DNA from 2 places in the Shewanella sp. DNRA4 genome. Region 2 is predicted to be linked to the other one. Evidence: predicted binding sites of a transcription regulator. Region 2 holds the regulator's gene; the other holds the start of a gene.

Region 1 (15,810 bases), on a different contig from region 2:
ACTAAGGAGACTGTTTTCTCTTTGTGATGCTTTTTAAAGTCAGCAATATCTTGATTGATATAGTTAAACTCAACACTGTTTTGAATACGGGCAAGGTGCTTTTTCTCTAAACTCGCCACCAGTTCAGGGGTGATATCATTTAGCGTACCGTATTGCGCCATCGGGACTTTGTCCCAAGGCAAAGCATTCTTCTCTTCAGCTTCACCATACTCACCAGGCTCTAACGCACTTGGATACGCAATATTCGGTGTCACACCTTTGAGTTGTGTACTACCACCGTTAATGCGATAAAACTTCTGAATGGTGTATTGCACATGCCCAATAGGTTTCTCGTACATATCGTAGATGCGACCTAGGCTCTTATGCTGTTGCACTGTGCCTTTACCGAAACTGGATTCACCAACAATCAGCGCACGATCATAGTCCTGCAATGCTGCTGCAAAAATCTCAGAAGCTGATGCGCTGTAACGGTCAACCATCACGGTTAACGGACCTGCGTAGGCAGTCTTGCCATCGTTATCGCGGTGAGCTGACACACGGCCATCGGCGTCACGGATTTGCACCACAGGGCCCATGTCAATAAAGAGTCCGGTCAGTAACACGGCTTCGGTTAATGCACCGCCGCCATTACCACGTAAATCGATAACGACACCTTCGACTTTTGCTTCGTTGAGTTTAACGAGTTCCTTTTCCACATCCTGGGATAAATTCATATAGAATCCAGGAATTTGGATAACTCCGACTTTACGATTGGCGTATTCACCGTCTTTAGGTTCGATGATTTTAGAAGTCGCGGCACGGTCTTCTAAGCGAATCTTGTCACGTACTAAAGTGACGTTAAACGGCTTAGCATTTGAGCCACCTTTCTTCGGTAAAATCTGCAAAACGACTTTACTGCCCTTAGGACCTTTGATGAGCTCAACGACATCGTCTAAACGCCAGCCGATAACATCAACGATCTCGCCGCCCTCTTGGCCAACACCAACAATCTTATCTTCTGGTGACAGTTTTTCACTGCCAGCGGCAGGACCACCTGCGATTAAACTCTTAATCACAGTGTAATCATCTTCGAGCTGTAACTGCGCGCCAATCCCCTCTAGGCTCAAGTTCATTTCCATTTGGAAACGCTCAGCATTACGGGGGGATAAATAGCTAGTGTGCGGCTCAATGCTGCGAGAAAATGCATTCATCACCGCTTGGAACACATCTTCACTATTGGTCTGAGTCAGACGTTTGATGGCGTTGTTATAACGTTTTTGCAGAATCTCAACAATTTCAGGCCATTTTTTGCCAGTAAGCTTGAGATTCAACGCATCGTATTTCACTCGCTGACGCCAAAGCTCATTGATTTCAGCTTGATCTTTTGGCCAAGCGACATCTTCCCTATCGTACTCGTAGGCATCACCAGGAACGGTAAAATCCATTTCTTTATCGAGCAGAGAAAGCGCGTACACAAAGCCTTCGTAGCGACGTTTTTGAACCAAATCAAACATTTTGTAGGCGGGGTCGAGTTCACCTGAACTCAGCATATCGTCAAACTGATTGATATAAGGCTTAAAACTGTCGACATCGGCTTGGGTCAGCACATTGCGACGGTAATCAAGTTGCTGTAAATAGCGGTCAAAAATCTGCGCAGAAAACGCGTCATCGAGCGCAAATCGATGGTAATGCGAACGAGTGTATAAATCTGTCACTCGTTTACTGGCCACTTTATGCTGCGCTTCCTGCTTGAGAGTGGGTAACTCGCTGATTTGAATCGTAGGAGGCACAGCCCAAGCCGAGAATCCGACAAAAACAGTGGCGATGGATGTAGCCAAAATGAGTTTTCGCATCAACAAGTTACTCCGTTAGATTAAATGATTACAGCAGAATATGTTCTGCTTTCACTTTTATCGTTAAGCCGCTATCAAGCTGAACATGAATGTCTTCTTTGTTAATGTCAGTGATCACGCCGGCTACTGGCGTCATACCTAACTTAACATTGACACGCTGTTTCTTAGCTAAATCGGTCAATTGCGCTTGGACTAAGTTAACAGCAGGTTCAGCCTTAGGAGCCACTTTGGCAGGACGCTCAGTCTTGCGGGCAGGAACAGCTACTTTCTTAGGGGCCTTTTTCGCTGGAGCTTTGCCAGCCGGAGCCACTTTGGCAGCTTGAGCAGCACGCTTAGCTTTGGCTTTTTCTTGGCTTTCTTTCAACATGGCTTGAGCATGATCGATATGTTCTTGCTCTAGCTCGCCACAAGGTTGACCATCAAGATCCACACGCTGGGCACCAGCTTTTACCGATTTGAGGTAACGCCAACTGCTAGTGTAGCGTCTTAACGCCACGCGCAATTGAGTTTTACTGACTTTAGAATCATCAGCCAACCTTTCAGCCAAATCTTGAAACAATCCGATTTTTAATGGCTTAGTTTCACCTTCAGCAATAAAGCACAAAGGAAATGTTTCATACAAATACGCCAAAATTGCGTTGGTGTCGGTCAACTTATCTGTTGATTCCATCATTACTTCCACAGTTAAAAAGGGACATCGAATTCGAGGTGATATAAATCAGCTTCTTACGTGTCGTTTATCTTGGTTAAGCTCACAATTGAGCCAAAGTACAAATTAACATTCTCGCCGAGTTAACTAAAGTTAAAAAATATCAGTTAACCATTTTTTACGGCTAAACCTCTCAGGTTTATTCGGGCCATGCCCAAACAAACCTTATCAGGGCATGCGCTATTATAAGGCGCACGCCACCGATTGCGACTATGAATTATGCGTTATTGTACGCAAATTAAGCAAATAGGCAGTTTTCGAAGCTTTTTACCAATAATTCCAAGCCCTTTTGGTCTTCTTCGTCAAAGCGGTCAAAAATAGGGCTATCAATATCCAGTACAGCAATCACCTGACCATTGGCGCGAACAGGGATAACAATTTCGGAATTACTGGCCGCATCGCAGGCGATATGTCCATCGAATTGATGCACATCGGCAACCCGTTGAGTTTGATTAGCCAGTGCTGCAGTGCCACACACGCCTTTACCCATCGGAATGCGGGTACAAGCCACTTTACCTTGGAATGGGCCTAATACTAACTGTTCGCCGCGCATAACGTAAAAACCTACCCAGTTTAGTTCGGTTAGGTTGTCATTAAGCAGGGCTGAAAAGTTAGCCATGGCAGCCACTAAATCATCTTCGCCTTCGAGTAACGCTAACGCTTGACGGTTCAGTGATTCATAAAATTGCGGTTTCATATGCTTCCTAAAAATTATTCAGCAGCATCGTCCTTCTTAGACGCTTTTTTGGCTGTGTTTGGTTTTGTTGGCGTACTATTAACTTGAACCACGCCTTTAAGCAAGTTTGTTAGCTCATCTTTATTGTTAGCAAAATAGAATGCGAGCTGTTCGGTTAGACTTTCATCAATCCCAAGTTCCGCTTTCTGAATAAATGGAATGAGGTTATCAGCGATGTCGAGCATCTTATCGTAGGCATCAGCCTCCTTTTTCGATGTGAATGTCATCTTTTCTACCCCTTCTCTTACCACGACAAACTGTGTAATAACTGCCATGACCGCCCTCGCACTGTTTTTATATACAGTAACCAGAATGACATAAAGTGAACTAGTGATGCAAGTGTTCTGATTATTCTGATATTATGACTGCGCTTTATGTTGTGGAGATGGGTCAATCAATTTGATATCTCACCTTATAATTTGTTGTTTTCGGATTATTTGCTCAATCTCAGTGGCTTTGGGGCTAATATAATATTTTTATATGCATGACAATACAGCAGAAAACTCTGTAATCCTCTGTCGTTCCTGCGACTTGGCCATTCGGAAACGAGCCCTCCCAACTGGGGTCAGAGCGTTGTGTCCGCGTTGCAACACCGCACTTTATGACACTCCATACTGTTCAGTAAATGGCATGTTGGCACTGTGCATTACCGCGTTGGTGTTCTATTTTCCTGCTAACTTTTTTCCTGTACTAGAAATCCATTTTCTGGGCAGTATTCGCACAACAACGGTATTTCAAGGCGCTTTTGCCGTCTTCGAACAAGGTTATTGGGTGGTGGGATTAGCCGTACTTGCTGCCGCAGTGGTTGGCCCAGGTTTATTGATCCTATCGATTCTTGCGCAAATTTTGATTATAAAATGGGGGCTTGCAAGCCCATTTTGGCGCCATAGTCTCAAACAATTACTCACATTTCAGGGGTTCCTTTCGCAGCTGACGATGCTTGAGATTTATGTGATTAGCTTCCTCGTCTCATCATTTCAATTGTCTGATTTTTCAGATATTTATTTTGGAATGGGTACCTTTTGCTTCACCATGCTTTTTTTAGTCACCCTGTTTTTACAGCGTGAATACGATATTGAGCATATGTGGGGTCTTCTTATGCAGGAACATCACTGATATGAAGCAGCAAGGAAAGGATTTAGGCCTGTGTTTGTGCCGCGTTTGTAGGCAACTCAATAGCAGTGAGGATAGCCACTGTAGTCGTTGTGAGTCAGAATTACAGGTCCGCGATTACAACAGCTTACAAAAAAGTTGGGCGCTGCTTATTACTGCCGCCATTTTATTGGTTCCAGCCAACCTCTATCCCATTACGGTGCTCACCAATCAGGGAAAGGTACGTCACGATACGATCTTTTCCGGAATTGTTCATTTAGTCCAATCGGATATGTTACCCATCGCCATTATTGTGTTTATTGCCAGTATTTTAGTGCCTTGGGTAAAGATTATCGGCTTAGCCACTTATCTGTGTGCTATCAGTTTCAACCTGCCAATTTCGAAGCAAAAACTTATGGTGGGATTTCATGTTATTGAGTGGATTGGCCGCTGGTCGATGCTCGATTTATTTGTGATCTCGCTGACCGTTGCCCTGGTGAATATGGGGCAATTACTCGATGCAAAGCCTGCACCCGCGGCCACGGCATTTGCATTGGTGATTTTACTGACGCAACTTGCCGCAAAAGTTTTAGACACTCGTTTACTCTGGGATCGACTGGAACCTCAAGATGACACAAATTGAATCGCCAAAAGTTGTGAAGAAAAAGCTCTTTTCGCCGATTTGGCTGCTCCCGATTGTGGCGCTCGCGCTTGGCGCATGGCTGGGTATTAAGAGCATCAAAGAATCGGGCATTGAAATTCAAATCCACTTTCCCAGTGCCACTGGGATCGACGTGGGCAAAACCTTAGTCAAATACCAAGGCTTAACCGTTGGTAAGGTAAAAGATATCGGTATTGATGATGATCTTAAAGGCGTTAACGTGAAGGTGATGATGGACTATCGCGCTAAGCCTTTCTTAAATAAAGAAACCCTCTTCTGGTTAGTTACCCCAAAGGCCAGCATCACAGGCGTTGAAGGTCTGGATGCGCTGTTTTCAGGCAACTATATTGCAATCCAACCAGGCAAAGGCAATGCCGCCACCTTGTTTGAGGCAGAACGCCAACCGCCACCAATGCAAATTGGCTCCGAAGGGGTAATGATTGAACTGACGGCCGATAAACTCGGCTCATTAGATGTGGGCTCGCCAGTGTTCTTCCGTCAAATCCCTGTGGGCAGCGTGGTCAGCTATCGTTTAGACGGCAACGCTAGAGTGATTATCAGCGCCTTTATCCAAGAGCAATATGCACGTTTAGTGAAGAAAAACTCTCACTTTTGGAATGTGTCAGGCGTTAAAGTCGATGCTAGTTTAGCGGGCATTAAAGTTAACACTGAAAGCCTTGCTTCTATCCTTGCGGGTGGTGTGAGTTTCAGTTCCGATGAAAAAGCGCCTGCGGCACAAAATGGCGACAGTTTTGCCCTCTATGATTCAGAAACCAGCGCTCTTGGCGGGATTGAAGTCAGTCTGACCATGAGTGATGGCAATGCTATTGATAAAGGCACTCGCATTGTATATCGCGGCATCACCATTGGTGCAGTTCAAAGCAAGCAACTCACCGCTGCAGGTGTAACTGCGGTGGCAAAATTTGAGCCTGAATACGCCAACCTATTAACTCGGGACGGCCAGTTTTGGCTTGAGGGCGCCGATATTTCGCTCTCTGGGATCAAAAACCCCGAGCGTTTACTCACAGGAAGCGTGATTAACTTTTTACCCGGCACCCATGCTAATTCGGCACTGCCAAGTAGTTTTGCCTTGCAATCCTCAGCTCCTGATGTGCTACAAGCGAAAAAACTTAAGGCAACAATAACCTCGGCCGAAAACATGGGCTTAACCGCTGGTGCCGAAGTGCGTTACAAGCAATTACCTATCGGTCAGGTGCTCGAGGTGAAATTAACCAAAGATCTGTCGGCCGTTGAATATCTACTCGAGCTGCAACCTGAATTTGCCAGCTTAATCCGCAGTGATAGCTATTTTGTTCCCGAATCAGCGTTGAACGTCGATGCGTCTCTTGATGGTGTATCGGTCAAAGCACGCGATCTAGCGACATTAACTAAAGGCGCGGTGAGTCTGATCCCTGGTACCAGTAATACCCCGCTGGCGGCAAATGCGCGTTTGCCACTCTTTAGCTCAATGGATGAAGCTAAGCAATTCTTTGTCCGTCAACAGCGTTTATACTTTACTCTCATCAGTGCTGATGGCGCCGATGTTAGTCAAGGATCTCCGATTTACTATAAAAAAATGCAAATTGGTAGCGTGGAGTCGGTCAACTGGCAGAGTAAAACCGAAGACTTTGCGATTAAGATCGCTATTGATAAGCAGTTCCAACCCTTAGTGCAAAAACCTAAAGTCTTTTGGCGTAACAGTGCCGTGGATGTCAGCGCCAGTCTTGCGGGTATTGATGTCGCCGTTGCTCCACTACAAGGCGCGTTAAAGGGCAGTATCAGCTTAGGTTTATTGGACAGTTCAACGACTGAGCCTAATGCGGCACTTAAACTATACGAAAGTAAACAGCTCGCCTTAGCGCAGGCTCAAGCAATCAAACTCACCTTACCCGCCTCGGCAAAATTGGCTGCAAAAGCCGCCATTCGTTACCAAGGTCATCAGGTGGGTGAAGTGACGCAAGTTAAGCTCAATACCGATTTAACCACCCTTACAGCCACCGCCTATCTCTATGGCGACTATGCCGAGCATTTCAGCCGCAGTGATACTGAGTATCATATGGTCGAGGCGCAAATCTCCTTAGCAGGCATTAAAGCCCCTGAAACCTTAATCACTGGGCCATATATTGGCGTGTTACCGGGCAAGAGCAAGCAAAAGGCGAGTCAATTCCAGGCCAAATTGGTTGAGAGCAGCTACGCCAACGTGGCCGAAGATGCGCTTAAGTTTACCTTAGAAGATAGCAACCTTGGCTCGATGAAAGTCGGCACGCCTATCTTCTTCCGTGGCATTAAAATCGGCCAAATCGATGGTTATAGCCTATCGTCTCAAGGTAACAGTGTACTCATGCAAGCGCACATTGAGCCCCAGTACAGTCACTTAGTGAATCAGAGCAGCCAGTTCTGGGACGCCTCAGGTATCAAGGTCGATGTAGGTATTTTCTCTGGTGCGCAAATTGAAGCCGGTTCGCTCGAAACCCTATTAGCGGGCGGCATTAATGTCGCTACTAAGGAAACGACGCAAGCAGGTAATAGCTTAAACCAAGGCACTGTGATCCCGTTGCAACACAAAGCCCAGAGCGAATGGCAGGAATGGGCTCCAGCCCAGTAGCAAATCCATTTTGCTAAGGCCCTCATTCAGGGCCTGTATTACGGAATATTAGTGAAAGAACTGTTTTAATTTTAGGTGAGTCATGAAAGGAAAGTACTCAAAATTAATTCAAGAGTATTGTGAGCAAGAAAGTATCTATATTCCTCCCGGGTTTAAGCGCCATTCAGCTTCTCATTTGGCGGTAATCCGGCATGATTCAGGGGAGCCCAAGTTAGTCGCTAAAACCTTCTTTAAGAAAGAAGATCTTAATTATTATATTTCTTCGACATTAATGGAGTTGGTGCTTGATAGTGGGGGAAACCTTCCCGCAAAGGTGGTTGATTTCAAAGAAAATATAGAATTCAAGATTGCAAGTAATGGTGCACTGATTAAGTTATAACCCGTGTTTTTGCGTGATAATCAGTCCAGCAAGCTTAGTATCATTTAACAATCAGGCGCATTAGATAAACTCTAATGTGCCTGATTGTTATCCGCTAAAGTGACTGTCTGCATCGCTATGCATTGCGCCTTTCGCCATCTCATACTTAGCCATAGAACCAATAACAGACAGCAATAGCCGCACTGATCCCTGCAAAATCCGCCGTTAGACCACAGGCGAGCGCATGGCGCCCATGACGAATACCCACTGAACCAAAGTAAACAGCCAGCACATAGAAAGTCGTTTCAGTGCTGCCTTGGAAAATCGCCGCCAAGCGCCCCGCAAAGGAGTCCACTCCGTGGTGCGCCATGGTTTCGAGCATCATCGCGCGCGCGCCCGAACCGCTAAAAGGCTTCATTAATGCAGTTGGCATTGCATCGACGAAGCGAGTATCAAACCCGAAAAGACTCACGCAACTCGCAATCAGTTGCAGCAGGTAATCCAACGCGCCCGATGCCCTAAGTAAACCAATCGCCAGCAGCATGGCTAACAGATACGGGATCAGTTGGATCGATTGGTTAAACCCCGCTTTGGCACCTTCGATAAACTCATCATAAATAGCTACTTTTCGCACGCCCGCCACCAGCACAAAACTGAAGACTAACAGTAGCAATACCCCGTTGCCCAAGGCGGTCGACACAGTGCCAATCGCGTCTGCCGTTAAGGTCATCAAATAAAAACCACTGGCAACTAATGCCGACAGCAGCACTGCGCCATATCCGAGTACCACGGCATTGAGTAGTGAAAGGCGCTGCACAAAGGCGACAATCAGAAGCCCTGCTAATGTCGAGGCAGAGGTTGCGAGGAGTATGGGTAAAAAAATGTCTGCCGGAGCCGCCGCGCCCTGCTGAGCACGGTATAAAAACACCGTGACAGGCACTAACGTCACCGAGGAGGTATTGAGGACTAAAAATAGAATTTGTGCGTTAGTGGCAACGGTTTTGACCGGATTAAGACTCTGCAAATCCTGCATTGCCTTTAAACCTAATGGAGTAGCGGCATTATCCAATCCAAAAATGTTGGCCGTTAAGTTCATCGTCATACTGCCAAATGCGGGATGCCCCTTGGGCACTTCGGGCATTAAGCGGCGCAGCAGTGGCTCAAATACAAAGGCAATCGCCCCAACAACACCGGCTTTTTCACCAATTCGCATTAATCCCATCCACAGGGACAACACACCCACTAAGCCTAAGGCGATTTCAGCGGCGAGTTTAGCGCTGGCAAACAAGGCCTCAACCGCGTTGGCGAGCACCTCGATATGCCCATTAAAAAGCTGTATTGCCATCGCCAACAGCGATGTGAGGAAAAACACTAACCACACCCGATTTAGCACTCTGCCCCTTCCTTATTGTTATTCAAACTGTTTATTCGTGTCGCTTTGTTTATTTAACGCAAATCTGAACCAACGATAGTAGAGGGATAAAATCCCAGCCCCACTAAGGGATTATGATATACTTGCCGCAGTTGATACACAGCCAAATTCCGTTATGGTTCAATTAAATCAAAATTTTATCAGTACAATTGCCCAAGAATTGCCCGCCCATCTGTCAATGGATGACTTTATTGCGGCCTGTTCAAGACCACTACGTCGCTCAATTCGCGTCAACACCTTAAAGATCAGCAGCGAAGATTTTAAGCGTTTGATGCAGCCGAAAGGTTGGACCTTCGAGCCTATTCCCTGGTGTGAGGATGGTTTCTGGATAAGCTATGATGAAGAAGACCAGCTCGGCAACGCCCTGGAGCATATTCAGGGATTGTTCTATATCCAAGAAGCCAGCTCCATGCTGCCCCCTACAGCGTTATTTACCCCGAATGCAGATTGGCAATGTGTCTTAGATTTAGCCTCGGCGCCTGGATCTAAAACCACGCAAATGGCAGCGTTAATGAATAATCAAGGCTTATTGGTTGCCAATGAATATTCCGCTAGCCGCGTCAAAGTACTCCATGCCAATGTGCTGCGCATGGGCGTGAGTCACTGCGCTCTAACCCACTTCGATGGCCGAGTATTTGGTGAGTATCTGTATGAAAGTTTTGATGCGGTATTAATTGATGCGCCTTGTGGCGGTGAAGGCACGGTCCGTAAAGATGCGGACGCGTTAAAATCTTGGTCGCTCGATGAGGTTCTTGCGATTAGCGAAACCCAAAAAGCCTTAATCGAATCCGCATTTTTGGCCTTAAAACCGGGTGGCAGTTTGGTTTATTCAACCTGCACCCTTAATCGGCACGAAAACCAAGGTGTATGTGAATATTTGCAGCAAACCTATGGCAATGCAGTGCAATTTGAGTCCTTAAGCCAATTATTTGATGGTGCTGACAAAGCCACTACGCCAGAAGGCTTTTTGCACGTTTGGCCACAGATTTACGACAGCGAAGGCTTTTTTGTCGCGAAGTTGACTAAAACCCGTTCGGTACCACGCCTACAGCCTGAGCCGAAATTGCAAAAGAATTTCCCTTTTACGGAGGCGAGTGCCAAACAAGCCAAAGCCATTCAAGCCTATTTTACCGATGATCTGGGTATCGAACTGCCCGATGATCTCATTATGGTGCGCGACGATGAGTTTTGGCTATTTCCCCATGAATTTAAAGACTTTATTGGTAAAATGCGCTTTCAGCGGATTGGGGTTAAGCTTGCCGATCACAGTAAACATGGCTTTAAAGTGCGCCATGAGGCGATTATTGCTCTAGCGGGTAAAGCGCTTAAAGCGGGGGCAAAAAACGGCGCTAAAGTCGTAGAAGTGAGCGATGAGCAGGCAAAAGAGTATTTGATGGGACGAGATATTCCCCTCGATACGGCTGGCAAAGCTCAGGGTGAAGTGATTGTCTGTTATGGCGGCGCGCCTTTAGGCATGGCGAAACACTTAGGCAATAAATTAAAAAACAACCTGCCCAGAGACTTAGTGAAAGATAAAGTGTTATTGCTACCACCGCAGGCATAATGGTTATAAATAGGTGATTTTTTAGCGAGAAATAACCTAAAAAACGGGGCAGAGAAAGTGTTACTCATACTAAACTCAACTACACTGAGTCTATTGTAAAGTGCTCTGTATGGCACTTTCGTTTGTAGCGCACGGCTCTTCAACGAGCCATTCCCCTAGGCCCAAACAGCTAGAATCGTTTTGGGCCTTTTTTTATGGGCTTGCGTTTTAACGAATATGAGCAAAATTGTGCTCACAAGAGAGGGGCAAACCTAAATCAACGCCCAATCAAGCGCGCCGCATCCTTAAACAAGTTAAAGAAGTTCTCACTGGTATACTGCGCAAGATCTTCGTAACGCTCTCCGCGCAGCTCTGCCACAAACTCGGCCACATCACGCACATAGGCGGGTTGATTTTCCTGTCCACGGTGTGGAATAGGCGCAAGATAAGGCGAATCGGTTTCCACCAATAAACGCTCTTTCGGCACTTTGCGGATCACGGTTCTTAACTCACCGGCATTTTTAAAGGTTACAATGCCTGAGACGGAAATATAAAAACCTAAGTCAATCGCCGCCTTGGCCATTTCCCAGTTTTCGGTAAAGCAATGCAACACGCCACCGACTTTATCCGCCTGCCCCGCTTTAAGCATGTTGATGGTGTCTTCACGGGCATCACGGGTATGCACAATCAGCGGCTTATCAACTTCAACCGCCAAGGCAATTTGTTGCTCAAAACATTGCTGTTGCAGGGCTTTAGTTTCATCGGCATAAAAATAATCTAACCCAGTTTCACCAATGGCCACCACTTTGGGGTCCATTGCAAAACGGCGAATTTGCTCCACATCGAGGCCGTCTTTCACATCCAGCGGATGCACGCCCGAAGATAAAAACACCTGCTCGAAACCTGCAACCTTGTCGCGCATCGACTCAAATCCCTGCTGGCGCACATTGACACAAAGCATATAGTCGACACCGCGCGCCTTAGCGTTGGCGAGGATGAATTCTAGGGTGGGTTGATCGGGAGCCGCTTTCAGGCGATCGAGATGGCAATGTGAATCAATAAGCACAACAATGTCCAAGCAGATAAACAAAAAGGAGCACAAGGATACTCAGCGATGGGATCGAGGTCAAATTTCGCTAAGGCTTCACTCAGCACTTAATACTCAGTGTCGACCCTAGCCGACCACTCTATGCATTACATCGTGCAGGTTAAGTCACCAGAGGCGAGTTCACGGGATAATAGTTTTTCAATATGGTGTTTATGGCTGTCGGGCTCTGAGACTATCTTGATACCAATCCCAGCAGGACGTCCACCCGATGCTCCCAAAGGATTGATCCACACAACGACGCCACGAAATTCGTTTGAGGTGGTCGCGCCGGGTAAACGATAGGCGATGGTTAAGGTCTCACCGAGGTAATGGGTTTCCCCGGTGGCGACAAACAGCCCTGCCGGTTTGATAAACGGCATATAGGCGCGGTAAAGCTGATGTAAGGTATCAAAATTGACGACAAGATCGACCATGGCATGTTACTTATTTGTTATTTCTTTATATTCTAAGACATAACTTTGACACAAGCCTAAATAATTGACACTCGGCATTGCACTTAAGCTATGACACATTCCCATGATTTTCGCCGCCAAGTTCCCTATTTGCGCTTGCACAAACGCATCTTGGTCGCCGTACTTCAATAAAACTTGTCTCAGGAGTAAGTATAAAACCTTAAGAGCATCAATGATTTGTTGTTCACTTATCGTTAACAAACTAGCACACAGATGGCCCGACGACAAACTTTGCACCCAATCTTTGCGAAACCCTAACAAGGTTTGATAACGACTGGGTTGCGTACCGTCGGATAGCAAACTTTCGGCCAACTTTAATGGACCGCCGACCACACTCAAGCACCAAGTCACATCCTCTTGGATCTGACATTGCTGAATTAACCAGTTTTTGATCAACATTTTAGACGGCGTCACAAAGGGAAGCCGCTGACAACGACTACTGATCGTAGCCATTAAACGTGCGGGCGTATCGGAATGTAATAGTAGTAAGGTGTCTTTACCCGGCTCTTCGAGCGTCTTGAGTAGCGCATTGGCAGAGGCTGAGTTTAAACGCTCGCTATGGTGGATAATGGCTACACGGCGGCCACTTTGCTGGGCAGTCGCACTTAAGCGGCTACAAAGCTCACGAATTTGATCGACTTTAATTTGATGGCCATCGGCCTCGATTTGATAAAAATCAGGATGATTACCCGCATCAAATAACTGGCAGGACTTACAAAAACCGCACCCGCCCGCGGGAGTGGGTTGTGAACACATGGCGGCGCGCGCCATAAATACACTCAAAAGTTCACCGCCATAGGCAGAATCGATACCCACGAGTTGCGCGTGAGGGACTTTTTGAGTTTGCAACTGGGTTAAAAACGCCTGCCTTGGCGCATCGAGCCAAGGCAGGGTTAATACATCAAATCCGCTTTGCGTTACCATGCCATCGCCTGTAACACGGCCAGAATATCTTTATGGACTTCGGCCATGGTTTGGCTGGCGTCGATAACGACAATTCGCTCATCTTCGCTGGCAAGCTTGAGGTAAGTTGCGCGCGCCCGTTCAAAAAAGTCGATGGCTTGCTGCTCAATTCTATCAAGTTCGCCCCGCTTTGCTGCTCGTTGCAGCCCAAGCTTAGGGTCAAGGTCAAGATAGAGGGTTAAATCGGGTTTAAACCCTTTGAGCGTTGCGTTACTTACGGCTTCGACTAAAGGCATTAAGCCACGTCCACCGCCTTGGTACGCTAAAGATGACAGATTGTGTCTATCCCCCAACACCCACTTGCCTTGGGCCAATGCAGGTTTGATGACATTGGCGACGAGCTGGGCTCTGGCGGCATAGATCAATAAACATTCAGACTCATCACATAAAGGATCGTTTGGGTCGGCAATTTTCACTAAATCACGAATGCGCTCGGCCAGCGGCGTGCCGCCTGGCTCGCGGGTGCAAACAGGCGCAAGCCCGGTGTGCTTTTCAATAAAATCGCGAATAAGGGCAATCGCACTCGATTTACCGGCGCCTTCCAGTCCTTCAACAACGATGAATTTGGCGGATGCTTGGGTCATTTTTTCTTTCTCTGATAAATATCGACGGCGCGGTTATGTTCTTCCAAAGTGGTCGAAAATACATGGGTACCATCGTTACGCGACACAAAATACAAATAACTGACCTTGGCGGGTTTCGACACTGCCTGTAATGAGGCCTTGCTCGGTGCCGCAATCGGTGTTGGCGGTAAGCCGAAAATCCGATAGGTATTAAACGGTGTCTCTTCGACTAAATCTTTACGGGTGATATTGCCTTTAAATCTGTCTCCCATGCCATAAATCACCGTGGGGTCGGTTTGCAGCTTCATGCCTAGATTCAGTCGATTAATAAAGACGCCGGCGATTTGATCACGCTCAAAGGCTTGACCAGTTTCTTTTTCGACAATCGATGCCAAGATCAGCATTTGGTAAGGTGATTTAAGCGGTAAACCGGGCACACGCTCTGCCCAGGCTTTGGCGAGTTCTTGCTCCATCATTTTATAACTTTGGGTCAGCAGTACCTTGGCATCACTGTCAGCGGTGTAATGGTAAGTATCGGGGAAGAATTTACCTTCGGGCAACGCCGAATCGTCCCCCTGCTCCATTAATACGGCACTAAAAACCTCTGGGGTCAGTTGTAAATGGGGCGCACTTGCCAGTTGTTGTTCCCACTCGGCAATGGTTTTGCCTTCGACTAAGGTCAGGCTAAAGGTTTTCACCTTGCCATTGACTAAGTCGTTAAGTAAGTCGGCAAGCGTCTGCGAGGGTGACATCTCGTACAGACCAGTGCGGATCTTGCCCAGCTCTGGACGCAATCTAAGTAACCATTTGAGTTTCCATTTGTCTTGGATAACGCCATCGGTTTCTAACTGCTGCGCCAACTGGTGCACACTCGTACCACGAGCAATGGTTAATTCTTTGGCTTCGGTTAACGCTAATGGCGTTTGGCTGTAATCAATAATCGTACGGTAACCCCAATAACCCGCCAAGCAAGCTAAGGTCAGCAAGGCCAATAAGGTAGAGCTTGCGATCAGAATGAGTTTTTTCATAGTGAGAGTGAAAGTGTGTGTCTAAGATCGGCAGTCAAAGGAGAAGGCTTGAAACTGTGCGAATCGATCGCCAGTACATCCACCACGCCTAAGATGCTGTTAGTGATAAATGCCGAGTCAAACTCCACTAAACGCTCGGCGCCAAAGGGCAAACAATCAATATTCATCTGCCGTGCAAGTAAGGCTAACATCACTTGCTCGCGCATGACACCCGCAACGCCGCAGCGCGCCAAAGATGGGGTAATCACTCGATGGCCTTTAACAAAAAAGATATTCGCCATCGAAGATTCAATCACCAGCCCATTACAATCCAGCACTAACCAATCATCAAAACCCTGTGGTAAGGGGTGGGATTTGATTAACACTTGCTCGAGGCGATTAAGGTGTTTTATCCCCGCCAATAAGGGTTGATGACCTAATTGGACTGCGGAGGTTTTAAGACGAATCCCCTGTTGTTGCCACGCAGCATAATGGGCAGGAATGGGATGAACAGAAACGATCTCCGTAACGTTTACCTGCTCAGGCGGGGCATAGCCTCTGCCCCCAACACCGCGTGTGATCATCAATTTAATACAGTGATGCGGGTACTGTGCAGCAAGTGTATTGAGCTGCTCAGCAAGGGCTGAACTCATTTGCCAGTCAAACCCAAGTCTTGCAGCGCCAGCCGTAAGACGGGCTTCATGCTGCTCAAAAAACAAAATACCACACTCGCTACTTCGCATCGTAGC
Region 2 (15,810 bases):
TAGCTTTTCGCTGTACATATACCCGGTCCATTTTGGTAGCCAGTAATAGGCCGCTGCCATGATGGAGAAAATCGCACCCGTGACCAACACGTAGTGGAAGTGAGCCACCACAAAGTAAGTATCGTGGTATTGGAAGTCGGCTGGCGTGATGGCGAGCATCAGGCCAGAGAAGCCGCCAATAGTGAACAGAATAATAAAGGCCACCGCGAACAGCATTGGGGTTTCAAAACTCAGTGAGCCGCGCCACATGGTCGCTACCCAGTTAAACACTTTTACCCCTGTCGGCACGGCAATCAGCATAGTGCAGTACATAAAAAACAGCTCGGCAAACACAGGCATACCGGTGGTGAACATATGGTGCGCCCACACGAGGAAGGACAAAATCGCAATACTCGCCGTGGCATACACCATGGATGCATAGCCGAATAATGGTTTACGGCTGAAAGCAGGAACTATGGCAGAGATAATGCCGAAGGAAGGCAAAATCATGATGTAGACTTCGGGGTGACCGAAGAACCAGAAGATATGCTGGAACATCACAGGATCGCCGCCGCCTGCCGCCTCGAAGAAGCTAGTACCGAAAAACTTATCGGTTAACACCATAGTGACGGCGCCAGCGAGTACGGGCATAACGGCGATCAGCAAGAAGGCGGTAATCAGCCAGGTCCATACGAACAGTGGTAACTTCATCCACGTCATGCCGGGAGCGCGCAGGTTGACTATGGTTACGATCACGTTGATGGCACCCATGATCGAACTTATCCCCATGATATGGATCGAGAATACAAATAATGCTGTGCTGTCAGGGCTATAGGTGGTCGAGAGTGGTGCGTAGAAGGTCCAACCAAAGTTAGGGCCGCCGCCTTCCATAAACAATGAACTCAACAATATTGCAAAGGCGAAGGGCAGGATCCAAAAACTCCAGTTGTTCATACGTGGAAGCGCCATATCAGGCGCACCAATCATCATCGGGATTAACCAGTTAGCTAGTCCGGTAAAGGCTGGCATCACTGCGCCGAATACCATGATTAGCCCATGCACTGTGGTCATCTGGTTGAAGAAGTTAGGCTCAACGAGTTGTAATCCGGGCTGAAAGAGTTCGGCGCGGATCACCATGGCCATCGCACCACCAGTTAAAAACATAATGAAACTAAACCATAGGTACAGGGTGCCAATGTCCTTGTGGTTGGTGGTGAGTAACCAGCGCATGATGCCTTTAGGTGCACCGTGATGGTGTTCATCATGGGCGGCAATTTGATCTTGAGTCAGTGTGCTCATCTTAATCCCCTACTGTCCATGGCGTGCAATATCAGCGGGTTGCACTGTATTGCCGGTATTGTTGCCCCACGCATTGCGCTCATAGGTAATGATGGCGGCAAGCTGTTGTGGCGTGAGTTGTGTGCCAAATGCCTGCATCGCCGTGCCCGGTTTACCGTGCATCACTATATCGATGTGATTGGCGACCGGGCCTGTTGCAATAACGCTACCAGCAAGGGCGGGGAAGGCGGGAGGCATACCAGCACCCGTTAGCTGGTGGCAGGCGGCGCAAATCGTGGCATAGGTTTTTTCCCCTTCGGCCATCAGTTCATCATGGCTAAGCGTGGGAAGACTCGCGGGGTCGACACTGGCGGCGGGCTCTGTCGCCGCTTTGGGCGCATCGGTGGTTGAGGGGGGCTGAGTCGTTGCTACTGGTTCGCTATTGGTGCCACCGGATTTATGGGCATCAACGTCTTTGGCTTGCACCGCATCCCCCGTGTTATTGCCCCACGCATTACGCTCATAGGTAATCACGGCGGCAATTTCTTGGGGCGATAATTGTTTACTGAAGGCTTGCATGGCCGTACCCGTTTTACCATTGAGCACGATTTCAAGATGACCGCTCAGCGGCCCAGTAGCTATGGGGCTGCCTTTGAGATGAGGGAATACGCCTTTGAGACCTTCGCCATTAGGTTGATGGCAGGCTGCGCAGTGACCAAGGTAAACTTGCTCACCCTGAGTCATCAGCTCTTCTTTACTCAGTGTTTGCGATAAGGCGGCTTGTGCGGCTTGCGCTGCGGCATTGGCAGCTTGTTTTTGTTCTGCAACCCAAGCATCGAACTCGGCTTCGGGCAGTGCCTGAACCACTATCGGCATAAATCCATGATCTTTACCGCAAAGCTCGGCACATTGGCCACGGTAAATGCCGGGTTTATCGATACGGGTCCACGCCTCGTTGATAAACCCTGGGTTAGCATCTTTTTTCACTGCAAAATCTGGTACCCACCATGAATGGATAACATCTTCAGAAGTCATCAGAAAGCGGATTTTTCTATTTACAGGCAGGACAAGGGGCTTATCGACCTCAAGTAAGTAGTGCTCTCCCTTGGCCTCACTACCTTCGATTTGAGGTCTTGGTGTGGCGAGGATACTGTAAAACTCAATATCTTGATCGAAATAGCTGTAATGCCACTTCCATTGCGATCCTGTGACTTTTACCGTGAGATCGGCATTGCTGGGGTCTTCCATGGCAATCAGAGTTTTAGTTGCCGGAATCGCCATTAAGATCAGAATGATAAAGGGAATTATCGTCCAAGCGATTTCAACTTTTGTACTCTCATGGAAGTGTGACGCGACCGCGCCCTTGGATTTTCTGTGGTTGATCATGGCATAAATCATCACGCCAAAAACCACTAAGCCTATCGCGCAGCAGATATACAGAATCGTCATGTGCAGGTGGTATACCTTGCCACTGATTTCTGTTACGCCAGGCGTCATATTGAACCGCATGTCTGCTGCGGCCAACGGTGGGGCGAATAGCACCACGAGTAAACAATACAACCATTGCTTCACAAGACTTCTCCTCTGCTAATTGCAAATAGCAACTACAAAGAAGAGCAACACAGTAAGTCTCAACTCTATGCAAACTCTTCAGTTCCCAAAAAAGTGTTTCTGACTTCAACGTGCGTTGGCGGCTTACTTATGATCAAGTATTGTTACTGCTGGTATTAGCCACACTGGCACATACTGCTGAATAAACCCATTATTCTCAATTTTTGTGGGCGAGCGATATTCGAAAATAACGCGATATTTCTGCCTAAACAGGCCATATATCATGTGCGCCTAAATCAAACATACTTGCTGTTTAAAAATTGATCAAGATCACTTCTTTTTCTAATTGTCTGAAAAATTGCCAAAAAAAAGCCTCACATTCACAGGTGAGGCGGCTTTCAAGGCTAAATACGGTATGAAAAATTTTTAATGAACAGAGCTGAAAAATGCGGGTTGAGTAAATTTAGTCGATTGGGTGAGATTGGTGCTAGAAGGTTGGTCATTCGTTGAACCTTCAAGCACGATACCCATTGCACGTGCGCTCTTTGCTACAATTTGTAGGCGACGATTATCGCGAGTATCTAGGGCGTTAATCCAAGTAATCACTGCGCTAGATGTGCCACTGGTTAAGGCTTTTTCCATCGCCCAAAGGGTTTCGACCTCATCTTTTGCGTGAACCAATAGTACGCGATCCATACGCACACCTGCGTTTGCTAATAGCTGCTTGTAGCCAATACTAGGTGGGTTGATGAGCACTATCCATCTTCCCTGTTGGCTCAGTTGGGCAAGTTGTTTGCTCAGCTGTGTCAGCTCTTGGCGCCCTTGGCTCTGAGTTGGCATAGTGACTATTGATGTATGCTGCCAGTCGGTCTCTGTATCTCGAACCGTATCGAGCCATAAACCGGGGTGACGCGGGGCATTACCTAATAGTTTGTTCATAGCCAATCTCCATTGCGGATCACCCCTACGGCGAGCCCTTCAATTGTTAGACTTTGGAAACTCAAATCGACTTTAATCGGTGAATAGTCTTCATTCTCGGCATGTAGGTAGACTAAATTACCTTTTTTTTCAAAGCGTTTTACGGTTACATCATCATCAACGCGAGCAACAACAACTTGTCCATTGCGCGCTTGTTGTACTTTATGAACGGCAAGCAGGTCACCCTCAAGGATGCCGATATTCTTCATACTGTCGCCTTTTACGCGCAGCAGGAAATCGGCAGCAGGGTGGAACATGCTGGGGTCGACTTGGTAATACTGTTCGACATGCTCTTGGGCGAGAATAGGTTCACCCGCTGCCACTTGGCCGATAAGTGGCAAGCCTGTTTCGCGGTTATCTTCTTCCTCTACAGGGAGACGGATCCCGCGGGAAGTACCAGGCATGATCTCGATGCAGCCTTTTTTCGCCAATGCCTTAAGGTGTTCTTCTGCGGCATTTGCACTTTTAAAACCCAAACGGGTGGCAATTTCGGCCCGAGTGGGTGGCATGCCAGTCTCGGCAATATTACGTTTAATCAGCTCTAAAATTTCGGCTTGGCGTGGCGTCAACGGTCTCATGGTCTTTCCTGTTTTTCTATACAGTTACTGTTAGTATATACAGTATTATTGGTAGTGCAAGTATTAACCACTTTTAACTTGGTCAGCTAGATCTGCAAATAACCGTAATCGTCATCTATGGGGTGAATGCCACTTGCACGGTAGCAATAAATGGCGTTGCCTAAAGTGCGTTACTAAGTCATTAAAATCAGCAGCTGAATCCTGCATCTTTAGGTTGTTTGGGTATATTCTCTATAATCTGGTATTCTATGGGGCTAATGAACGTACTTACATTGCATAAGAATAATGCCTAAACAAGACTCTCTTTGGTTGAAATCATTACGTTGGATCCAAAAGCACTTAGTGCACACTATTGTTGTGCCACAGGATCCCTTTGCCGATCTGAATCTGGATGCCTCCAGACCGCTTGCTTATGTAATGAAAACAGAATCCCTGAGTGATATTGCTGCGTTAAGCGAGATCACCACGAAACTTGGTTTGCCAAGCCCTTACGAGCCGCTGGTGGTGAATGGCGTTGTGGCGCCACGGGTGGTATGCCTTGAAGGTCGTAAGCCCTTATTTGGTGAACGCGCCAGCAATGAGCCATTCCTCGAATGTTTTATGCGTTTGTTGGCCGTCCATAAGGAAAAGCCAGAGTTAGATATACAGCTGGTGCCTGTGAGTCTGTATTGGGGTCGTACTCCGGGTAAAGAAGACGACACCATGAAGGCGGCAGTGCTTGAGCGCGAGAATCCTACTTGGTTACGTAAGTGCTTGATGATCCTATTTTTGGGCCGTCACAACTTTGTGCAATTTTCTAATGCGGTATCGCTGCGTTACATGGCCGACGAACATGGTACCGATATGGGCATTGCCCATAAATTGGCTCGAGTAGCGAGAGTGCATTTCCGTCGCCAACGTAAGGTGATGACGGGGCCTGTGTTGCCTAATCGTCAGGCGTTATTCCATTCCTTGCTGAAATCTGAATCCTTACGTAAGGCGATTCAGGAAGAAGCCGCGAGCAAGAAGATTTCTGAAACCCAAGCGCGTGAAACGGCAATTGAATATCTTGATGAAATTGCGGCGAATTATTCCGATAGTCTCGTACGTATTGCTGAGCGCTTTTTAACGTGGTTATGGAACAAGCTCTACAGCGGTATTAACATCAAAGGTGCCGAGCATATTCGGCAGTTACACCACGATGGTCATGAGATTGTGTATGTGCCCTGCCATCGCAGCCATATGGATTACCTGCTGTTATCTTACATTCTGTATTACCAAGGTATGGTGCCACCGCATATTGCTGCGGGTATCAACCTAAACTTCTGGCCTGCGGGGCCGCTGTTCCGCCGTGGCGGGGCTTTCTTTATTCGCCGTAGTTTTAACGGCAACAAACTTTATACGGCCGTGTTCCGTGAGTACCTCGATCAGCTGTTTGCTAAGGGATATTCGGTTGAGTATTTCTCTGAAGGTGGCCGTTCTCGTACCGGTCGTCTATTGGCGCCTAAAACGGGCATGATCGCTATGACGATCAACAGTGTGCTGCGTGGTATCGAACGCCCAGTCACCTTAGTGCCTGTGTATTTAGGCTACGATCACGTGATGGAAGTGGCGACCTATCACAAAGAGCTAAGCGGTAAGAAAAAACAGAAAGAATCTGTATGGCAAGTCTTTGGTGCTATTCGTAAATTAGGTAATTTTGGCCAAGGTTATGTCAACTTTGGTGAGCCGATTACATTGCAGAACTTCTTGAATGAAACGGCACCAAACTGGCGCAGTGAAGTGGCTGATGATCCTGAGCAAAAACCGACTTGGTTAACCCCAGCGGTGAACGTGTTAGCAAATCGGGTGATGACGCGGATTAACGACGCCGCTGCCGCCAGCTCTATTACCTTGACCAGTTTAGTGTTGTTGGCGTCGGAGCAAAATGCCTTAGAGCGTTGTTTGCTCGAGCGTCAGTTAGATTTATACCTGACCCTGCTTAAGCGTGTGCCTTACACGTCGTTTACGTCGGTTGCCGAAGGTGATGGTAAGCACTTAGTACAACAAGGATTAGAGCTGAACAAGTTCTCCATCAACGCCGATCCTTTGGGTGAGATAGTGTCAATTGATGAAAAACAAGCGACGTCAATGACATACTATCGTAATAATATCATTCACTTATTTATTATTCCGTCATTAATTGCCAGCTGTTTAATCAATAATAAACAGATTTCAAGAGCGCAAATCCTTGGGATAGTGAACGACTTTTATCCGTTATTGAAGGCGGAGTTGTTTATGGGGATCAAAGATCTCCCAAGCTACGTGAATCAAGTGCTCGAGCTGTTTATTGAGCAAGGTCTAGTGCAGGAAAGCGATATGTTGTCGGTTGTGACCGAGCACACCAGCCAAATGTTATTGTTGGCTGGCAGCGTTAGTGAGACCTTGCAACGCTATGCCATTATCTTCAATCTGCTGGCCCACAGACCTAAGATGGAGCGTTCGGATCTCGAGTCTGAAAGCCATCTGCTTGCCCAACGTTTAGGGGCGCTGCATGGAATTACCGCACCAGAATTTTACGATAAGAAACTCTATAACACCTTGAGTGTTAAGCTAAAAGAGTTGGGTTATTTCTCTGGTAAGGAAGATAAATCTGATGTTGAGCGCATTCGCGATCAAGCTAATAGCTTACTCAGAGCCTCTGTAAGGCAGACGATTGTCGCCAGCGTGACCGCGGAGCATATCGCTTAATGGCTAACCATATGAATGCGGCGAAGAATAAGCCGGTGGGCAAGTCTTTGCTTGGTGGTGCCATGATTATTGCCGGTACCACAGTAGGGGCGGGGATGTTTTCTTTGCCTGTCGTGGGCGCTGGCATGTGGTTTGGTTACTCGGTACTGATGTTACTCGGTATTTGGTTTTGCATGTTGATGTCGGGACTGTTACTGCTCGAAACCAACCTGCATTTCGAGCCGGGAGCGAGTTTCGATACCCTGACCAAGGAAACCCTGGGCCAGTTTTGGCGCATCGTGAATGGGGTGTCCATTGCCTTCGTGCTCTACATCTTAACCTACGCCTACATCAGTGGCGGTGGCTCGATTGTTAACCATAGCCTCCAAGGTATGGGGATTGAGCTGCCTCAAAGTGTCGCCGGATTAGTATTTGCTGTCGTGCTCGCCTGTATCGTGTTGATCAGTACCAAGGCGGTGGATCGTATTACGACCATTATGCTCGGCGGGATGATTATTACTTTCTTCCTCGCGATTGGTAATTTGCTGATCGAAATCGATGTGACTAAGTTGCTCGAACCGGATGGAAAGCAAAGCTTTATGCCTTATCTGTGGGCGGCTTTGCCATTTGGTCTAGCCAGTTTTGGTTACCATGGAAATGTGCCGAGTCTGGTGAAGTATTATGGCAAAGATTCATCGACCATTTTCAAAGCCATTTTTGTCGGGACTTTTATCGCGCTGATCATTTATGCCTGCTGGTTAGTCGCCACTATGGGCAATATTCCCCGCAGCCAGTTTAGTGAGATTATTGCCCAGGGTGGCAATATGGGTGTGTTAGTCGGCGCCTTGTCGAAAGTAATGGAAAGCAGCTGGTTAAACAGCATGTTAACCCTATTTGCTAATTTAGCTGTGGCGTCTTCTTTCCTCGGTGTGACCTTAGGTTTATTCGATTATTTGGCCGATTTATTCGGATTCGACGATACGCGCTCTGGCCGGATGAAAACGGCGATTGTCACCTTTGTGCCGCCCACCATATTTGGTTTGCTGTTTCCCGATGGCTTTTTAATTGCCATTGGATTTGCAGCCTTAGCGGCAACCGTGTGGGCTGTTATTGTGCCAGCGCTGATGGCCTACAAGTCGAGACAACTCTTCCCTAACCATCAAGGTTTTAGGGTCTTTGGTGGCACGCCGTTAATTATCCTTGTGGTGTTGTTTGGTGTCGTGACGGGTGCTTGTCATCTACTCGCGATGGCGAATTTATTACCGCAGTTCTCCTAAGTATTTCGCTCGCGAATCAAGCCCTCAAATTGAGGGCTTTTTCTTTGTATTCATCTTTTTACCGCCAAAACTGGACAGTTGCATAAACTCCAGCTTAACTCGAACACATTATCTGTTTGATTGGAGTCTGCAATGAGGATTACTCAGTACGCACAGGGACAGGCCTGTTGGGTCGAATTGGCGAGCCATGACTGGCAGGGTGCACAGGGGTTTTACCATGCGCTGTTTGGTTGGAATTCGGTGGAAATGGCAATTCCTAATGGTCATTTCTCGCTGTTCAATCTGGAGGGGGACGATTTAGGGGCCATGTATCAAATCCCTGAGTCGGAACCACAGATCCCTAGCCATTGGCGGATCTATTTTGCGGTTAAGGATATAGAAGCGACGGTTGCCGCCATCCTGGCTGCGGGTGGGCAATTGCACATGGGACCGCATGTGGTGGGTGATGCGGGCGTGATGGCGCAGGTGAGCGATCCCGAAGGGGCACGCTTTGCCCTATGGCAAGCGAAAAACCACTCGGGCTCACGTCGCCAAGGCGAAGAAAATACCCTGTGTTGGGTGGAGCTGGCTTGCCGTGAACCTAGCGCCGAAGCCAGTTTTTACACTCAAGTGTTTCCTTGGACCGCGCTCCCCAGTCATGTGCCCGGCATCGATTACACCGAGTGGCAAATTGATGGTCAGTCTATGGGGGGCATGATGAAAATGATGCCGGAATGGGGCGAGATCCCCGCCCATTGGATGCCTTATTTTGTGGTGGCGGATTGTGATGCTTTTGCCGCTAAGGCGCAGGGGCTGGGCGCACAGCTATGCGTGCCGCCAAGCGATATCCCTGATGTGGGACGTTTTGCGGTGATTGCTGACGCCCAAGGTGCTACTTTCGCGGTAATACACCTATCCCAAAATGAAAACCAATAAGTTAACCTGAGCAGGGATAAGTAGCGCCGCTGAATAGGCCTCTTTTCGGGCCTCTCTGCGTTGCTCTGTCTAACCATAGCTCGCTATGGCATACGACAGAGCGCCTTGATATGCACAAAAATCTGCGCATTCAGTCAGAAAAAATGTTTTTTAAAAACAATCGTTTATGGTATTTTTTGGTTTGTTAAATTTAGATTTTTTCGACACTCGTTACCCCAAGTTCAGGTTAAGTTAGTTTGGTTTGTCGATAGAGAGTGGGTCCGGACAGTTAGTCTTTTTCGCCTTGGGTGCTTTAGCAAGTAGGCTCGGAATTGAGTCTGATAGCTTGATCTCTTGTGGAAGATTAATCCGGATTTCGCTTAAGAGTCCCTTGGCGCAATCAAGCGTGATCTTAGTGTGTGCACCTTTACCGAAGCTAGTATCAAAGCTTTGATTCAACTCTTGTTGTGTGACTTTTTTACCAATTCTTTCATGGATAAATTGTTGTACCCATGTCGAGGCATTGACTTCCTGCGTCAGCTGAGTCGCCAGTAAAAAATAGTCATTGGGGTCTTGATTGCGACAGGTACCGTGCTTCCACCATTCATGGCGTTCTAAACAGGTGCCGTAGCGAGCACTTGGCATCACTTCTTCCAGATTCTTTTGCACAGAGGCATTGAGTGGTACTTCAGGATAATCGCAAAAGTCACTCGGTTGTTGTTTTACGCTGCTGCAAAAGCCGTAACGAGTGCCACATTGCTGGCGATTAGGCCAGAGGCCATGCAGGCTAAAGTGTTGCCATTGAGGCGCATCACTGGTTTGGCTTAAGGCGCGGCATTCGGCTTTACGACCGCCATAGAGTTCACAAAAGGTGCTTTGCCAACTTAAGGCAAGCATATGGGAGTCATAATTATCTTCGATTTGACACACATGGCCTTGGCGTTTCTCTGGCGTACCTCGTTCTTTTAGGCTTTCACGATTGATTGCTTTGATATCAGAGGCTGTGGTGGTTTGCGCTGGCTCTTTGGTTGAGTTTGGCTGATAAGTCTCTGCCGCCGCTACATTGGTATTGTATTGTCCACAATCACCTTTAATCCAGCGTAACGGTGAACTGATGGCATTGGTGCGGACGCGAATCCAGTCAGGATTGACGCTGTTTCCTAAAATCTCCGTAACGGGATAACGCTCCCCGATATTGCTCTGCCAATCATCGGGATTGGTTTGTTTATTTTTAGACTGAAACAACTCACAGCGTTTATTGGCCACAAATTCCCCTGTGGCGGGGGCGGCATATGCGGGTGCTGCTGACATGATTAGTGCAGAGCATAAACTGAACGAAGCGAGTAAAACATGTAATCGTTTTTTAAGGAAAAGTCTTTGTGGCCATATTTGGCTGATAATTAAACAAGATGGCTTAGTCATGTGATGGCATCCTTTCTACAGCAGTGAGTCGAGTCAATTCTGTGGTGCGCTGCGTTAATGGTACATATAAGCGTTGTAAACTGAGAGGCTTATTTTATGGATCGCAAACATCAGTGTCATTAGGGTGTCATGCATTCGACTTATATTTGGGTTTTATTGCTAAAACTTTTGAATATAAAGAGGTTATTCATGCATAAGGTCATAAATCTCAATGTTGTTTTATTATCGTCTCTAGTAGTGCTATCTGGTTGTAATTCTGACTCTGATAAGACTGATCCTACACCCATTGAGCCCAGTGGGCGTTGGCTAAAAGGTGACTTACACGTTCACACTGCGGTTTCGCAGGATGCTCGTGAAACCCAGTCTGATATTCTGAAATGGGCCTTTGGTGACTTCGGTTTAGACTATGTTTCATTATCAAATCATATGCGTAACAACAGTCAAGATAATGATGATAACGACGTCGGTGGATTACTATTTTACGATGCGTTAACTCAGTATGAAATTCCCGGTTTAAAGAAGAACATGCCTAACTATGAGGGCAAGATTGCTTATTCAAGTTTTGAGTGGGATATGCCAACCCATGAGCACTTTAACATTGGTATTTTAGGTGATGAAGCCAAAGTTCTGTCTGCGGTTAAGACCTTTGAGTACAGATTTAGTAGTAAAAATGATATTACGAACTTTGATCCCAAAGATGTTGCTGCATGGACGGCTGCGGGGGATACCCGTCAAAATAAGACTCACGAGGATGCTATTGCTGCTTTGAAGTGGTTAGAGACTCATTATCCAGACAGCAGCTACGGGATGCTAAATCATCCTCGTCGTTATTTATCCAGTTATACGATTCAAGATGTTAGAGAGCTGAACGATGTTGCTCCGAATGTTTTCTTTATGGTTGAAGGTCTTGTCGGTGGCCAGTTCAGTGGTAACCGTGGTGACTATGGTGAGCGTAGTAGTGGAGTGTACGGCGGCGTCGATCCGGTTGTTGCTGAGGTCGGTGGCTGGTGGGATGCATTATTGGGTGAAGGTCGTCGAATTTGGAACATGGGTAACTCGGATATCCACTTCAAAACACGTACTCCCTACGCTAGTAGTTATTATCCCGGTGAATATGCGAAAAGTTACACTTGGGTCGATGGCAAAGATACTACAGCGCTTTTGAAGGGATTACGCTCGGGTAATAGCTTTTCTGTGTTTGGTGATTTGATCGATGCCTTGGATTTTAAGCTTGAAAATGGCAATAAGAATAGCGTTACCATGGGACAAACTTTAGTGGCTAAACCTGGCGATAAGTTAACACTCACTATCCGCTTTAAAAGTCCGGCGTTGAATAATAAAGAGTCCGATATAGGTAATGAAATTTATGCTGGAATTAACCCTGGTGTAAACCACATAGACTTGATTGCGGGTAACGTGGGTCAGCGTGCTGAGCCTGGGACCGCGGCTTACAGAAAAGAAACAAACGATTCAACCTTAGTCGTTAAAACCTTTACTCGTGCCGACTGGCATAAAGATGCCGATGGCTACTACAGTATGAGTTACAGTTTTATCGCGGATCGGCATCAATATTTCCGTCTGCGTGGGACTAATTTAGATTATAACCAAGCTAATTTGACGGAAAGAGGCAATCCTTTGAAGTCAGCTGTGATTAATCAAGCTGAAGATGAATCGGTACAGTCTTGGTATAACAAGATTAATGATCGTAACTATAACGACCTGTGGTTCTATTCTAACCCTGTGTTTGTTAACACGGTTCAATAACCCCTTTTAAATGCGGTTGAATAAAAATCCCCCAGACTATTATGGTTTGGGGGATTTTTTATGCCTGTACTATCAGTGAACTGCGTCTTGCTTTAATTTACGCGAGTAAATGAGAAGATACAGTGCCGGCAGTACAAACAACGACAGTATTGGTGCTGTTACCATTCCGCCGACCATTGGGGCGGCGATTTTTTGCATCACATCGTTACCCGAACCTGCGCCCCACATAATGGGGAGTAGGCCGAAGAAGATGGTGGCAACTGTCATCGCTTTAGGACGTATCCGCATGACCGCACCTTCTATCAAGGCTTCTTTTAAGTCTTCAACGCTGTGGTAAAGGTTTTTCTCCTGTCGATGTTTGATGGCGTTATTTAAATAGACCAACATAATCACCCCAAATTCTGCTGCTACCCCAGCAAGGGCAATCATACCAACAGCGACGGCAACAGAGATGTTGTAATCCAGTAGATACAATAGCCAAGTGCTGCCGACTAAGGCAAAGGGTAGACTCAGCATGATCATGCTCGCTTGCATGGTAGAGCCAAAGGTCATCATCAGTAGGATAAAGATGACTCCTAATGCCATTGGGATGACTTGCTTTAGTTTGGCATCGACCCGTTGCATATACTCGTACTGGCCCGCAAAGCTGTAGCTATAACGGGGCGGCATTTTGAGTTCGGCATTTAAAGCTTGCTTCGCGGTGTTAATGTATTCCCCAATAGAAGTGCCCTCAATATCGATAAATACCCAAGAGATTAAGCGCCCGTTTTCGCTGGTGAGCATTGGTGCACCATCGGTGATTTCGATATCGGCTAAATTGCGAAGTGGTAAGTAATTTCCCGATTTAGTGATCACAGGTAATTCACGCAGTTTCTCGATATTGTCACGCAGCTCTCTTGGATAGCGCAGGTTAATAGGGTAACGCTCAGCACCTTGTACGGACTCGCCAATATCCATACCACCGATGGCGTAACGCACTACATCCTGAATATCTTGTAATGACATACCATAACGAGCGGCAACATCCAGTTTTGGCGTGATATCGATGTAGCGTCCACCACCACTCCGTTCTGCATAGGCCGATTTAGTGTGTGGGACCTTGCTTAAGATAGCCTCAATTTTGGTGCCTAGGGCTTGCAGCTCATTGACATCTGCACCGGTAATTTTAATGCCCACGGGGGTTTTAATGCCCGTTGATAGCATATCGATACGTGTCTTAATCGGTTGTACCCAAGCGTTTGTGAGGCCAGGCACTTTTACCGTCTGCTGTAACTGATTAATGATGCCATCTAAGGTCATGCCTTCACGCCATTCGTTGTGGGGTTTTAGCATGATTGTGGTTTCGAGCATGGTGAGTGGCGCAGGATCTGTCGCCGTTTCGGCCCGCCCCACCTTACCAAATACGCGAGCGACTTCAGGGACGGTTTTAATCAAACGATCCGTCTGTTGTAGCACTTCGGCGGCTTTGCTGGCGCTAATGCCTGGCAATGCCGTTGGCATATAGAGTAAATCGCCTTCTTCGAGCGCAGGCATAAACTCGCTGCCCATACGTGTCATGGGGTACCAAGCACTGGCCAGTGCCATTAAAGCAATTAGTAGGGTTACTTTTGGAAACTTCAGCACCAGTTTCAACGACGGTTGATACAGAGCAATTAGCACTCGGCTGATGGGATTACTGCGCTCGCTAGGAATTTTTCCACGAATAAAGTAACCCATCAGAATTGGCACTAGCGTAATGGATAATAATGCCGCTGCCGCCATGGCAAAGGTTTTAGTGTAAGCCAGTGGCGCAAATAAGCGTCCTTCCTGCGCTTCTAGCGCAAATACGGGTACAAAACTTAAGGTGATAATAATCAGTGAGAAAAACAGTGCAGGGCCCACTTCGATAGAAGCTGCGCTAACAATTTCCCAGTGTTCTTTAACCGACGGTTCGCGTTGATGTTCGGTTTTAAAGTGCTCTAAATGTTTGTGTAGGTTTTCGATCATGACGATCGCACCATCCACTACAGCACCGATGGCAATAGCGATGCCACCAAGACTCATAATATTGGCATTCACCCCCATTTTATTCATTACGATAAAGGCAATAAGAATCGACAGCGGTAAAGTAATCACCGCGACCAACGTTGAGCGTGCATGCAGTAAAAATAATAGGCAAACCAAGCCCACAACCAACATTTCTTCAATGACTTTGCTGAATAGGTTGTCGACAGACTTTTGAATTAATTGAGAGCGGTCATAGGTTGGAATGATTTCCACCCCTTCAGGCAGACCTGTTTTTAACTCTTCCAGTTTAGCTTTAACCGCATCGATAGTGGAAAGCGCGTTTTCACCGTACCGCATCACCACAATGCCGCCCACGACTTCGCCTTCGCCATCAAGCTCGGCAATGCCGCGGCGAGCAGCGGGACCTTTGCGCACGGTAGCGACATCTTTGAGTAGTAAAGCTGTTCCGGAAGGGCTAGTAATCCCTAATGGGATTTCACGAAAATCAGCTAATGTTTGACGATAACCTTTGGCGCGCACCATATATTCGGCTTCGGCCATTTCGACCACTGAACCACCAGCTTCGCTATTGGCTCTTTCTATCGCCTCTTTGACGGTGGCGATATCGAGTTTATAGATCGCCATATTGTCTGGCTCGAGCACGATCTGATAGGTCTGCTCCATACCGCCGACGGTTGCTACTTCGGAGACACCGGCAACACTTTGCAACTCGAGTTTGAGATACCAATCCTGTAGGCTTTTAAGTTGCGAGAGGTCTAAGTTGCCGGAGCGATCGACCAGCGCGTACTCAAACACCCAGCCCACACCTGAGGCATCAGGGCCGAGTGAGGGTTGTACCCCTTGAGGTAAGCGACTGCTGATCTGGCTTAAATACTCCAACACCCGTGAACGCGCCCAATAGATGTCGGTGCCATCTTCGAAGATCACATACACATAAGAGTCACCAAACATCGAGAAACCCCGCACGGTTTTTGCACCGGGGACGGCTAGCATGGCGGTCGATAATGGGTAGGTCACTTGTTCTTCAACCAGTTTTGGTGCTTGCCCTGGATAAGGGGTCTTAATGATCACCTGTACGTCGGATAAATCCGGCAAGGCATCGAGTGGCGTTTTACGCAACTCCTGCACGCCCCAGACAGTAACCATGATGGCGATAATTAACACCATAAGTCTTTGTCTGATCGAGGACTCGATAATATATTTCAACATAATGCGCTCCTAGTGCTGATGACCGCTGCTTAAACGCATTAGGCTGCCCTTGAGGCTGGCCTCGGAGTCGAGCAGGAATTGCCCTGAGGTGACGACACGTTCACCTTCGCTTAGGCCCGAGACTATCTCGGCCTTGCCTTGGCTCATCATGCCTACAGTGACAGTTTTTGCGATAAAGCTGTCAT

Evidence for each region. The regulator LexA, encoded in region 2, represses DNA repair genes until DNA is damaged. The targets are predictions, from matches to a motif close to TACTGTATNNNNATACAGTA.
Region 1: HG547_RS14130 (YebG family protein) is a predicted target of LexA. The motif match lies at 3,564-3,583, and genes of this name have one in related genera.

What each region holds. Positions count from the first base shown of each region.
Region 1 covers NZ_JABAIP010000012.1:76,964-92,773, forward strand. Annotated here, with positions in the region: gene prc (carboxy terminal-processing peptidase) at 1-1,832, opposite strand, end outside; gene proQ (RNA chaperone ProQ) at 1,861-2,502, opposite strand; gene HG547_RS14125 (GAF domain-containing protein) at 2,780-3,238, opposite strand; gene HG547_RS14130 (YebG family protein) at 3,253-3,552, opposite strand; gene HG547_RS14135 (paraquat-inducible protein A) at 3,758-4,393, shown strand; gene HG547_RS14140 (paraquat-inducible protein A) at 4,395-5,012, shown strand; gene HG547_RS14145 (MlaD family protein) at 4,999-7,635, shown strand; gene HG547_RS14150 (hypothetical protein) at 7,718-8,014, shown strand; gene HG547_RS14155 (spore maturation protein) at 8,160-9,386, opposite strand; gene rsmF (16S rRNA (cytosine(1407)-C(5))-methyltransferase RsmF) at 9,541-10,989, shown strand; gene HG547_RS14165 (TatD family hydrolase) at 11,246-12,034, opposite strand; gene HG547_RS14170 (PilZ domain-containing protein) at 12,163-12,489, opposite strand; gene holB (DNA polymerase III subunit delta') at 12,496-13,452, opposite strand; gene tmk (dTMP kinase) at 13,446-14,075, opposite strand; gene mltG (endolytic transglycosylase MltG) at 14,072-15,082, opposite strand; gene pabC (aminodeoxychorismate lyase) at 15,079-15,810, opposite strand, start outside.
Region 2 covers NZ_JABAIP010000004.1:105,384-121,193, reverse strand. Annotated here, with positions in the region: gene ctaD (cytochrome c oxidase subunit I) at 1-1,278, opposite strand, end outside; gene coxB (cytochrome c oxidase subunit II) at 1,288-2,829, opposite strand; gene HG547_RS05690 (SulA-like leucine-rich domain-containing protein) at 3,235-3,747, opposite strand; gene lexA (transcriptional repressor LexA) at 3,744-4,364, opposite strand; gene plsB (glycerol-3-phosphate 1-O-acyltransferase PlsB) at 4,650-7,073, shown strand; gene mtr (tryptophan permease) at 7,073-8,329, shown strand; gene HG547_RS05670 (VOC family protein) at 8,462-9,244, shown strand; gene HG547_RS05665 (ribonuclease T2) at 9,476-10,645, opposite strand; gene HG547_RS05660 (hypothetical protein) at 10,835-12,409, shown strand; gene HG547_RS05655 (CusA/CzcA family heavy metal efflux RND transporter) at 12,482-15,625, opposite strand; gene HG547_RS05650 (efflux RND transporter periplasmic adaptor subunit) at 15,635-15,810, opposite strand, start outside.